DNA from 2 places in the Clostridium sp. LY3-2 genome. Region 2 is predicted to be linked to the other one. Evidence: predicted binding sites of a transcription regulator. Region 2 holds the regulator's gene; the other holds the start of a gene.
The links. Region 2 encodes Rex, which represses fermentation and respiration genes when NADH is low (regulators of the CRP and FNR family bind a similar motif). Its sites were predicted from a motif close to ATTGTTAANNNNTTAACAAT; they were not measured.
Positions count from the first base shown of each region.

Region 1: the regulator Rex is predicted to act here: its motif matches at 2,941-2,960, upstream of M4I33_RS04565 (DUF47 domain-containing protein).

Region 1 covers NZ_JAMDLQ010000014.1:129,520-136,040, reverse strand. The annotation lists gene M4I33_RS04580 (methyl-accepting chemotaxis protein) at 1-67, shown strand, start outside; gene M4I33_RS04575 (DUF368 domain-containing protein) at 112-1,002, opposite strand; gene M4I33_RS04570 (inorganic phosphate transporter) at 1,166-2,164, opposite strand; gene M4I33_RS04565 (DUF47 domain-containing protein) at 2,157-2,783, opposite strand; gene M4I33_RS04560 (siderophore ABC transporter substrate-binding protein) at 3,017-3,955, opposite strand; gene M4I33_RS04555 (ABC transporter ATP-binding protein) at 3,978-4,733, opposite strand; gene M4I33_RS04550 (iron chelate uptake ABC transporter family permease subunit) at 4,733-5,701, opposite strand; gene M4I33_RS04545 (ABC transporter permease) at 5,691-6,521, opposite strand, start outside.
Region 2 covers NZ_JAMDLQ010000022.1:107,556-114,076, forward strand. The annotation lists partial or broken gene M4I33_RS07895 (heavy metal translocating P-type ATPase) at 1-997, shown strand, start outside; gene M4I33_RS07900 (phosphatase PAP2 family protein) at 1,050-1,880, opposite strand; gene M4I33_RS07905 (redox-sensing transcriptional repressor Rex) at 2,133-2,774, shown strand; gene M4I33_RS07910 (short-chain-enoyl-CoA hydratase) at 3,032-3,814, shown strand; gene M4I33_RS07915 (acyl-CoA dehydrogenase) at 3,860-4,999, shown strand; gene M4I33_RS07920 (electron transfer flavoprotein subunit beta/FixA family protein) at 5,015-5,794, shown strand; gene M4I33_RS07925 (electron transfer flavoprotein subunit alpha/FixB family protein) at 5,819-6,521, shown strand, end outside.

The sequences.
Region 1 (6,521 bases), on a different contig from region 2:
TGCACAAGAACTATCTGAAAACTCAGTAGATATTAAAACACTAGTTGATGAATTCAAAATAGACTAAAATTTAAGACCTAATAGGAAAATTCCTATTAGGTCTTAATTATTTTAATTCTTCTTTTTTTCTAAAGCTATCTTTAATCTTTCAAGTCCTATTATTAAAGCACCACCAATAATAAAGTATAATGGACTAAATGTGCTTAAATCCATTGCAGGCTTTGGAGTGCTTAAAGTTAAAGGCCCCATAACTACAGCATATAAAGAACCTATCATAAGTCCTAAAACGCAGTATATAGTTTGCGATCTATAATTTGCTAAAGAGAATTTAACTCCTCTTATAGTTAAAGCTATTCCAGCTAAAACTCCAAGCCCAAAAATTATAACAACAGGTAAAAATCTTAAATCAAATTTAATAACACCTTTTACGGCTCCCATTATAGGTGCGTATAATCCAAATATTAAAAGTATAGTTGACCCTGATATACCAGGTAAAACCATAGCTGATATAGCTACCATAGCTGATATAAAAATATAAATTATTAACCCTATATTTAAACTTTCTATAGAAACAGATATTCCGCTTCCTCCTGTCATAGGATTAAAATATGTTATTGAAAAAACTAAAATTATTCCAATTATAAGGAATATTATGTTTTTATAATGTCCTACTATGCTTTCTTTTTCTTCTTTAAAAATCATTGGTATAGCTACTATTATAAATCCTATAAATAAAGAACTTATTTCGTAGATATGTGATTCAAAAATTGATGTTATAAATAATGCTGATAAAACGAATCCACAAACCCAACCTATTCCAAGTTTAAATAAAAATTTTATTGCATTAATTCTTTCTTCTTTAGTTCCTGATATTAAGCTATTTAAAGAATTTATAAACTTATCATAAAAACCTAAAATAAAAGCTATAGTCCCACCTGAAACTCCAGGTACACTATCTGCTAATGCCATACAGAAACCTCTAATGAAGTTAATAATGTACATCTTACCTCTCCTTTTTCATCTTAATCTTTTTATATATGCAAATCTAATTTTATCCTTTTTAAAGAAAAAAATCTACTTTAATGGAAAATTTATATCTTAATTATTTATAAATTGTAATATTTACACTAAAAAAATCTCATGAGAAATTTCTCATGAGATTTTTTTATATAAATAGTTTAATTACAAAAACAACTCCACCTGATATAACAGCACTCAATGGTATTGTTAATACCCAAGCCCAAATTATATCTTTAGCAACTCCCCACTTAACTGATTTTAAGTTTTCTGAAGCACCTACCCCCATGATAGTTGTAGTTATTACTTGAGTTGTACTTACTGGTGCGTGGAAAAGTGTAGCACCTAAAATTGATGTTGCTGCCCCCATTTGAGCTGCAAACCCTTTAACTGGTGTTAACTTTGTCATTCCACTTCCCATAGTTCTAATAATTTTCTTTCCTCCAATTGAAGTTCCAAGTGCCATAGCTAAAGCACAAGAAAAGATTACCCAATCTGGAACTTCAAAGGTACTTATAAACCCTCCACTTATTAAGGCCATAGTAATAATACCCATTGATTTTTGAGCATCATTTGAACCGTGGTTTAAAGCCATAAAAGCAGACGCTACTATTTGTAGCTTTAAAAAAAGCTTATTTACAACAGCTAATTTAAAAGGCTTTAATATCCAATTTAAAATAACTATTATAAAATATCCTAAAATAAAACCTATCATAGGTCCAAGGATTAACCATACTACTACTTCGTCAAATACATTATTCCATTGAATAACACTTATTGTACCGTTATAAACAACACCACCGCCTATTAAAGAACCTATAAGGGCATGTGATGAACTACTTGGAATACCAAAATACCAAGTTATAAGATTCCAAACAACGCAAGATATAAGCACTCCTATTATTACCCATTGTGGCATAAATTCGTGATTAATAATATTATCACCAACTGTTTTAGCAACAGCAGTTCCTAAAAATGCTCCTACAAAGTTAAATACAGCACAAAGTGCTATTGCAACCCCTGGTGATAAAGCTCTTGTTGTTATTGTTGTAGCTACAGCCGTTGCAGTATCATGAAAACCATTAATAAAATCAAATGCTACGGCTAGTACAACTATTATGACTGTTATTACAACTGTACTATGCATGCTTCATTACAACTCCTTCTACGATAGCTGCAACCTTTTCACACATATCTAATGTATTTTCAAGTGAATTATATATGTCTTTCCACTTAATTATATTTAAAACATCTTTTTCATCTTTAAATAATATTGCAATTGTTTTTCTGTAAAGTAGATCTCCATTATGTTCAATTTCATTTATCTTTTTGATTTTTTCAAGCATTTTGTTATGCTTTTTACCTATTTTTTTAAGTTCTTCCATAAGACCTAAAGTCTCTTCAGTAGCTCTTATTACCATGCTACACATTTCTATAGCTTCTGGTCTGCTTTCTTTAATATCATACATTAAGAACTTACTGCTTGTTGAATCTATGTAATCTAATATATCATCCATCCACTTTACAAGTCTATGTATATCCTCTCTGTCTATAGGTGTTATGAAAGCATTATTAAGTTCAATTACACTATGTCTTTCTAAATCATCACCCTTATGTTCAAGTTTTCCTATTTTCTTAGCTATTGCTTCTTTTTCATCTAAATTTTCTAGTGATTTTTTTAATAGGACAGCAGCTTCATTTATTATTTTAGCTTGTTCTATAAACATTTCAAAAAATTTGTCATCTTTAGGATTTAAATTAAACATTCTGTCAACTCCTCAATTTACAATTAAATTACTCTTTTTAATTACTTCTTTAGTATATTATTTTAGAAATTTCTTTTAAATAATTTATAACGTTAATTTACGTATTGTTTTTGTATTTAACGTAGAATTAATATAATTGCAATTTTGTTCATATTTTTGTAGTAAATTATTAACAATATTAAATAAAATGCAAGAGATTACTTTTAAAGTACCCTCTTGCATTTCTTAGTATTTTATAATGTTTTTTCCATCTCATCTAACATATTTTCAGTAGCTATAATACCTGCACCTCCTAAATACCAAGTTTTAGTATCTAGGTATATTATCTTTCCATTTTTATAGGCATCTGTTCTTTTTATTAGTTCGTTTTCCATTATATCTTTTGCCTTTTCTCCCTTAGAGTTACTTACTACCCCTTTATCAATAACAAATAGATATTCTGGGTTCTTATCTAATATATATTCATTTGACACATTTTGCCCGTGCCCTTCTACTTTTATATCTTTATCTACTGGATTATATAAGAATTTATCATATATCATCCCAAATCTTGATGAAGGTCCATAAACACTTATGTTTCCATCATAGACCATAGCAACTAATGCATTACGATTTTCTTTTTTAACCTTTTCACCTATCTTTAAAATTCTAGAGTTGATTTCTTCAATCTTTTTCTTCCCAAAATCTTCTTTTCCATAAATTTTAGATAAAATATCTACATTATCATTAAGAGATTTAAAATGGTCATTATTTATAGTTCCAAGACCTATTGTTGGCGCTATTTTTGATAATTCATCATAATAATCACCCTGTCTTCCTTCTATAATTATTAAATCCGGCTTTAATTCGTTTATCTTTTCCATATTAAATTCTTTTAAAGAACCTACATCTTCATATTTCTCGTCTTTAAAATTTTCAAGGTAAGTTGGAAGAGATGATTTTGGAAGTGCTATTACATCTTCACCCATAGATTTAATTATATCTAACGCACCGTAATCTAAAACTACAACCCTCTCTGGATTTTTCTTAACTTCTGTAACTCCATACCTATGAGTTATACTTAAGGTATCTTTAGCATTTGCCATACCTGTACTTTTATCACTAAATTTTATAAATGCAAAAACTAGTCCTATTATTATTATTCCGCTTATTAATATAATTTTCTTTTTCAAAACTTTTCCTCCTAATCTTTACTTAAAAATAAACACATATACTATTTCCGTTTATTTTATGAATATCAAATTCTATTTCATAGACCTCTTCTAAGAAATCTTTATTTATTATTTTTGTGCTTTGGTTTGATTCTTTAACCCTTCCATCTTTTAAAACTACAATATTATTAGAATAACAAGATGCAAAGTTAATATCATGCATAACTATTATTACAGTTTTATTTAAATCTTTAGCTAAATTTTCTAATACTTTCATCATCTTAACAGAATGCTTCATATCAAGGTTATTTAAAGGTTCATCTAAAAGTATATATTCTGTGTTTTGTGCTATTACCATAGCGATAAAAGCCCTTTGTCTTTGCCCTCCGCTTAATTCATCTAAATACTTATCTTTGATTTCATAAAGCTGCATATAATTTATAGACTTATTAACTAGTTCGTAATCTTCTTTTTTAAGCCTTCCAGAACAATAAGGAAACCTTCCAAAGCTTACTAATTCTTCTACTGTTATTCTTACGTTTATATTATTAGATTGCCTTAATATCCCTAGCTTCTTTGAAAGCTCATTTTCATCATAATTTTTAATATTTTTATCATCAATTATTACTTCCCCTAAAAATTCTTTATCGATTCTTGCAATTATAGAAAGAAGAGTACTTTTACCTGCACCATTTGGCCCTATAAAAGATGTTATCTTTCCTTTTTCAATCTTTAAAGAAACATCATCTAATACTTTTTTATCACCATACTTTTTTGTTATATTTCTAACTTCAATCATTATTTTTTATTCTCCTTAATTATTATGTAAATAAAATAGAGTCCCCCTACAAAATTGATTATAGTACTTACTGTATTTGTATAATTTAATATTCTCTCTACGATAAGTTGTCCAAACAATAATGCTATTATCCCTAAAAGCACCGCACAAACCATAGTGTATTTATGCCTAAAACTTTTCATTAAGTTATAAGATAAATTAGATACTAATATTCCAAGAAAAGTTATAGGACCTACAAGTGCAGTAGAAACAGAAACTAATATAGATACATAGATCAAAGTTGTCTTTGCTGTCTTTTCGTAATTTATTCCAAGGTTTATAGAATTATCTCTTCCAAGTAGTACTACATCATACAAATTAGTTTTTTCAAATATATTTAAAGCTAATATAAATATAATTACAGATGAAATAAAAAGTATATTTACATTTATATTATTAAAGCTTGCAAAAAGCTTTCCTTGTAAACTTTGAAAGTCGTTTGGGTCTATTAACACACTTAAAAATGTACTTAGACTTTTAAAAAACGTACCAAGTACAGTTCCAACTAAAAGCATTAAATATATATTTATTCTCTTTTTAAACATGAATCTATGTAGAATTAAAGAGTTTAAAATCATAAGAGATAAAACTATAAAAAAGTTTATATTCTTATTTGTCATAACTATACTGCTTGTTCCAAAAACAAAAACTGAAAATGTTTGAAATAATCCATACAAAGAATCTAATCCTAAAATACTAGGTGTAAGAATCCTATTTTCTGTAACTGTTTGAAATATAACAGACGATATACCAATAGCAGTAGCTGAAATTATTATAGCTAATACCTTTGGAATTCTTTTTGAGATATTATAACTAAAATTTATTTCATTTAACCCCTCAAAAATAAACACGATTGCTAAGATAAATGCAATAATACTTAAAATAAGTAAAACCTTTTTGTCTTTACTTGAATTTGTTTTAACTTCCATACCTCTGCCTCCTAAATAATAAGTACAAGAATGTAAAACTTCCTATGATACCAACAGTTAGGCTTATTGGAATTTCATATGGATAAATTATTATTCTAGATAAAATATCGCAAGCTAAAACAAATATTCCTCCTATTAAAGCAGTAACCCCTAAGTTCTTAGATAAATTATCTCCAAGCTTTATAGACACTATATTAGGTATAATAAGTCCAACATACGGAATGCTACCTACTGTAATAACAACAAGTGATGACATAACTGCAACTATTAAAACGCCAACATTTATAACAGTATTAAATTTAATTCCAAGGTTAGTTGCTATATCCTCCCCCATTCCGACTATAGTAAATTTATTTGCATAAAGAAACCCAAAAGATAAGATAGGTATTGTAAATAGTATAAGTTCATAATTTCCCTTTAAAACTGATGAGAAATCTCCTTGCAAAAATGAATTCATATTTTGTATTAGGTCATACTTATAAGCAAAGAAATCTGTAGTTGAACTAATAACATTACCAAGCATTATTCCAATTAATGGTATGAAAATACTATTTTTTAATTTAATTGCTTTTAATATTTTCATAAATATAACCGTCCCTAAAATTGAAAAAATAAAAGATACAACCATTTTTTGAAATAAGGTTGCCCCAGTAAAAATTAACATAGAAGCAAGTACTCCAAACTTTGCAGAATCTATAGTTGCCGCTGTTGTTGGAGAAATAAATTTATTATTACTTATCTGCTGCATTATAATTCCAGAAACGCTCATAGCCATACCAGCTGTTATTATACTTATAAGCCTAGGTATTCTACTTATTAG
Region 2 (6,521 bases):
TTTTGCAGGGATAGGAGGAGCTTCTAAAAAAGGAATATTAATTAAAGGTGGAAACTATCTAGAAGCTTTAAAAGACGTAGATACAGTAGTATTTGATAAAACAGGTACTTTAACTAAAGGTACTTTTAAAGTAACAAAGATAATATCAGATGATTCTAGTAAAAGCGAAGTATTAAGATATGCAGCTTTAGGAGAGCAATACTCAACTCACCCTATAGCTACTTCAATACTTGAAGAATTTAAATTATCTAAAAAAGAAGAAATAGGAAAAGTTAAAATAGATAAACATGAAGAAGTAAGTGGTAAAGGGATAGTTTACTATATAGATTCAAAAGAAGTTTTAGTTGGTAATAGCAAGCTTATGGCACTTAAAAACGTTAAAACTCCTGAAATTTTAGAGATAGGAACTATAATACACGTTGCTTTAGATTCAAGATATATAGGAAGTATCGTAATTTCAGATCAAATAAAAGAAAATTCAAAAGAAGCTATAGAAGAACTTAAGGCTTTAGGAATTAAAAATGTAGTAATGCTTACAGGTGATAACAAAAATGCAGCAGAAAAAGTTTCAAAAGAACTAGGCATTGATAACGTGTATGCAGAATTATTACCTCAAGATAAAGTTACAAAGATTGAAGAATTACTAGAAGGAGAAAATAAAGGCAAAGTTGCCTTTGTTGGAGATGGTATAAATGATGCCCCAGTTTTAGCTAGAGCGGATGTTGGAGTAGCTATGGGAGGAATAGGTTCAGATGCAGCTATAGAAGCCGCAGACGTAGTTTTAATGAAGGATGAACCTACAGCATTACCAGAATCAATTAAAATAGCAAGAAAAACAAGCAAAATCTTATGGCAAAATATATATTTCTCTCTAGGAGTAAAATTAATAGTATTAGTTTTAGCAACACTTGGAGATGCAAATATGTGGGAAGCTGTTTTTGCAGATGTTGGAGTAACATTAATCGCAGTTTTAAATTCGATGAGAGCCCTTAAATAATAAATTTTAAGAAAAGAAAAACTAGGCGTTGCCTAGTTTTTCTGAATTTATATTAAGAATGTATTTTAAATTTCATAAATATATATGGCGAAATAGTAAGGCCATAAAAGCATAAAGAAAAATATTTTAAAAATTCTATGATTAAAGTCTTATTAAAAAGGTTAAAAATAGAGTATATAAGAATTAATCCTATAGCTAAGATTAAAAGTTTTAAAATATTTTGTTTTACATCAGCCTTAGGGTTAAAGTTAATACTTTTTTGGTCGATTAATAAAGATAGATTAAGACCTAAAAAAGACCCTATAGCTTTAGTAAGGTCAGAACTTTTAAAAATTACTCCTAAAATTAAGAAAATAACTAAAGTTATTAAAAATAGTTTTTTAGGCTTATCGTAGGATAAATCAAAAATTCTATTTGAAACAAACACAGATACTATTCCAAAGATAGTTCCAAAAATAACATCTATAGGCCAATGCACACCTAAATAAAGTCTTGATAGTGGAACGAGCACCATCATCACTATACCAAGGGCTAAAATCCACCTCCTTTTAAATTGAGTTATTAAAAAGGTAAAGGCGGTAGCATTACCTTGTGAGTGGCCGGAAGGAAAGGAGCTTCCAGTAGCAGTATTAATTTCGCTACTTTTAATTCCAGGGGTTCCTATAGGACGAGATTCGTTAAAAATTCCTTTTAATATGTTATTTAAACAAAAAGAAAAAAGCATAGCATATATAAATTTAAACCCAATCTTTTTATTTAAAAATAAAAAGAAGATTATACCTAAAATCACACCGAGAGTTTGACCTCCTAGATTTGTTATGATTTTAAAGAAGGTATCTAAGGAAGGGTTTGCATAGCTTTGAATAAATTGTATTACTTCCATTATATGTCCTCCATAAATTATGTAGTTTGAAAATAATTATAACAGAAAAAAATAGATTTAAAACTACAGTATATAAAATATATCAATATACTATATAAATGAAAAATATAATTAGAAAACTTAAAAAAAATAGATTATTTTTATTGATTTATGGTAATATAAAATAGATAGTTAAAAAATTCACCCAGTTTTAAGGGAATTTGGTAGTAATATAACTTAAAAGACAAATAAAAGCAATTAAAGGAGAGCAGTATGGAAAAGAAAAAGAATATTTCAATGGCTGTAATTAAAAGATTGCCTAAGTATCATAGATATTTAAATGAATTATTAAATAATGATGTAGATAGAATTTCTTCAAAAGAATTAGGGGAGAAGATAGGCTTTACAGCTTCTCAAATAAGACAGGATTTAAATTGTTTTGGTGACTTCGGGCAACAAGGTTATGGTTATAACGTTAGAGCATTAAGTAATGAGATAAGTAAGATTTTAGGGCTAGATAGAGACTATGATGCAGTTATAGTTGGTGCTGGTAATATAGGGCAAGCGATTGCAAACTATACTAGATTTGGTCAAATGAAAATGAACTTTACAGCAATTTTTGATGCAAATCCAAAATTAGTAGGGTTAAGAATAAGAGATGTAGAGATCAGAGAGATTGATAATTTAAATACATACTTAGAAGGCAAGAATACAGATGTTGGTGTTATTTGTGTTCCTAGAATCAACGCTCAAAAGGTATGTGATTCACTAGTAAATGGTGGAGTTAAAGCAATATGGAACTTCGCACCTGTAGATTTAGTAGTGCCAGATGACGTAATAGTTGAGAATGTTCACTTAAGTGAAAGTTTATTAACTTTAATTTATCTTTTACACGATAAAGAATCAAACAAATAAAAATTAGAATAAAATAAGATTGTTAAAAATTTTACACAAAGTTACTAAAAAATATTGCAAAATTTTTAACAAAGTTATATAATAATAATTGAAGTTGAGAGACTTCAATTATTTTTTTGCCGTTATTTGTGAAACAAATAACAAAGAGAGAAATTTTATAATAGATTACAAGTTTAGGTATAAAATGAAAATTTATAATATAAAAGGGTTAATTTTACTCTAATAACCTTTTGATTGTGTTTTAGGAGGATTCAGTGATGGAATTAAACAACGTACTTCTTGAAAAAGAAGGAAACTTAGCTATTGTAACTATCAATAGACCAAAGGCATTAAATGCTTTAAACTCAGAAACTCTTAAAGAGTTAAACATGGTAGTTGAAGATCTTGAAAAAGATAATAACATCTATGCAGTAATTCTTACAGGTGCTGGAGAAAAATCTTTTGTAGCTGGAGCTGATATTTCAGAAATGAAAGATTTAGATGAAAAAGGTGGAGAAGAATTTGGTGCTTTAGGAAATAAAGTATTCAGAAGACTTGAAACTTTAGACAAGCCAGTTATAGCAGCAATCTCAGGATTCGCTTTAGGTGGAGGATGCGAGCTTGCAATGGCATGTGATATAAGAATAGCTTCAGAAAAAGCTAGATTTGCACAACCAGAAGCAGGACTTGGAATAACACCAGGATTTGGGGGAACTCAAAGATTAGCTAGAATCGTTGGAGAAGGTAAAGCTAAGGAGCTTATCTACACTTGCGATATGATTAAAGCTGATGAAGCTTTAAGAATAGGATTAGTTAATAAAGTAGTAGCTTTAGAAGAATTAATGGCAGAAGCTAGAAAAATGGCTTCAAAAATCATGGCAAACGCTCCGATAGCAGTTAGATTATGTAAAGATGCAATTGGAAGAGGAATGCAAGTTGATATGGATAGAGCTATAATGATAGAAGCTGAAGACTTCGGAAAATGTTTCGCGACAGAAGACCAAGTTGAAGGTATGACAGCATTCATGGAAAGAAGAGAAAAGAATTTCCAAAACAAATAGTTAATATATAAAATTTAGGGTGTATTGAACAGGAGGGTAATTTAAATGAATTTCCAATTAACTAGAGAACAAGAATTAGTAAGACAAATGGTTAGAGAATTTGCTAACAACGAAGTTAAGCCAATAGCAGCAGAGATTGATGAAACTGAAAGATTCCCAATGGAAAATGTTAAGAAAATGGCTGAATTAGGAATGATGGGTATCCCATTCCCTAAAGAGTACGAAGGAGCAGGTGGAGACACTTTATCATATATCTTAGCAGTTGAAGAATTATCAAAAGTATGTGGTACTACAGGAGTTATTCTTTCAGCTCACACTTCACTTTGTGGAGCAGTTATAAACCAATTTGGTAAACCAGATCAAAAAGCTAAATACTTACCAGACTTAGCAAGCGGAAGAAAAGTTGGTGCTTTCGGACTAACTGAACCAGGAGCTGGTACTGATGCTGCAGGACAACAAACTACAGCAGTTTTAGATGGAGATAACTACATCCTTAACGGATCAAAAATATTCATAACAAATGGTGGAGTTGCTGAAACTTTCATAATATTTGCTATGACAGATAAATCTAAAGGAACAAAAGGAATTTCAGCTTTCATAGTTGAAAAAGCATTCCCAGGGTTCTCAATAGGTAAAGTAGAAGATAAGCTTGGAATCAGAGCATCATCAACTACAGAGTTAATAATGGAAAACTGTATCGTACCAAAAGAAAACCTACTTGGACAAGAAGGTAGAGGATTTGGTATAGCAATGAAAACTCTTGACGGAGGAAGAATTGGTATAGCAGCTCAAGCTTTAGGTATCGCAGAAGGAGCTTTAGAAGAAGCTGTTAACTACATGAAAGAAAGAAAACAATTCGGTAGACCACTTTCAGCATTCCAAGGATTACAATGGATGATAGCTGAAATGGATACAAAAGTAGAAGCTGCAAGATACTTAGTTTACAAAGCTGCTACTTTAAAAGAAGCAGGTCTTCCATACTCAGTAGAAGCTGCAAGAGCTAAATTATACGCAGCAGAAGTTGCTATGGATGTAACTACTAAAGCAGTTCAAATCTTCGGTGGATATGGTTACACTAAAGAATACCCAGTTGAAAGAATGATGAGAGATGCTAAAATCACAGAAATTTACGAAGGAACTTCAGAAGTTCAAAAAATGGTTATAGCAGGAAGTAAGTTAAGATAGGGAGGTCAATAAAAAATGAATATATTAGTTTGTTTAAAACAAGTTCCAGATACTACAGCAGTTAAAATAGATCCTAAAACAGGAACACTTATAAGAGATGGAGTTCCATCAATAATTAACCCAGAAGATAAGCATGCTTTAGAAGCAGCACTTCAAATAAAAGACAAGAGTGGGGCAAAAATTACAGTAATAAGTATGGGACCTCCACAAGCACAAAACGCATTAAGAGAAGCTTTATGTATGGGAGCTGACGATGCAATCCTTATAACTGATAGAGCATTTGCAGGAGCTGATACTTTAGCTACATCAAAAGCTTTAGCAGGAGCAATCAAAAAATTAGAGTATGATATAGTTTTCGCTGGAAGACAAGCTATCGATGGAGATACAGCACAAGTTGGACCAGAAATAGCAGAACACTTAAATATACCTCAAGTAACTTACGTTCAAGGTGTAGAAGTTAAAGAAAACGGATTATTAGTAAATAGAGCATTAGAAGACGGACACGAAATGATAGAAGTTCAAACTCCATGTCTTTTAACAGCGATCGAAGAGTTAAATCACCCAAGATATATGAACTGTGGATTAATCTTTGATACAGTAGATAAAGAAATAACTATATGGTCAGCAGACGATATAGATGTAGATAAAGCAGAATTAGGACTAAAAGGTTCACCAACTAAAGTTAAAAAGTCAATGACTAAAGAAGCTAAGGGAGCTGGAGAATTAGTTAAAGAAGGTCCAAAAGACTCTGTTGCATACGTAATCGGAAAATTAAAAGAAAAGCACTACATCTAAGGAAAGTTTGGGAGGTAATTGAAAATGAATATAGCAGATTTCAAAGGTGTTTGGGTATTCGCTGAACAAAGAGAAGGCGAATTACAAAAAGTATCATTAGAATTATTAGGCGAAGGTAGAAGAATAGCAGACGAATTAGGAGTAGAGCTTACAGCTTTATTATTAGGACATAACATATCAGATTTAGCTGAAACTTTAGGAAACCACGGTGCAGATAAAGTTATCGTTTGTGATCACAAAGATTTAGAGCACTATACTACAGATGGATATACAAAAGTTATCTGTGACTTAGCTAAAGAAAGAAAACCTGGAATATTATTCGTAGGAGCAACTTTCATAGGAAGAGACTTAGGTCCAAGAGTTGCAGCTAGATTAGAAACAGGATTAACAGCTGACTGTACTCAATTAGCTGTAGAAGTTGAAAATGGAGATTTATTAGCTACAAGACCAGCATTCGGTGGAAACTTAATGGCTACAATCGCATGCCCAGATCACAGACCACAAATGGCTACTGTAAGACCTGGAGTTTTCTCAAAAATCGATGAGAGAAAACCTAACTTAGAAATTGAAAATGTTGAAGTTAAATTAGCAGATTCAGATATCAGAACAAAAGTAGTTGAAATAGTTAAAGAAACTAAAGATGTTGTTGATATAAGTGAAGCAAACTTCTTAGTTGCAGGTGGTAGAGGAGTAGGAAGCAAAGAAAACTTTGATAAACTACAAGAAC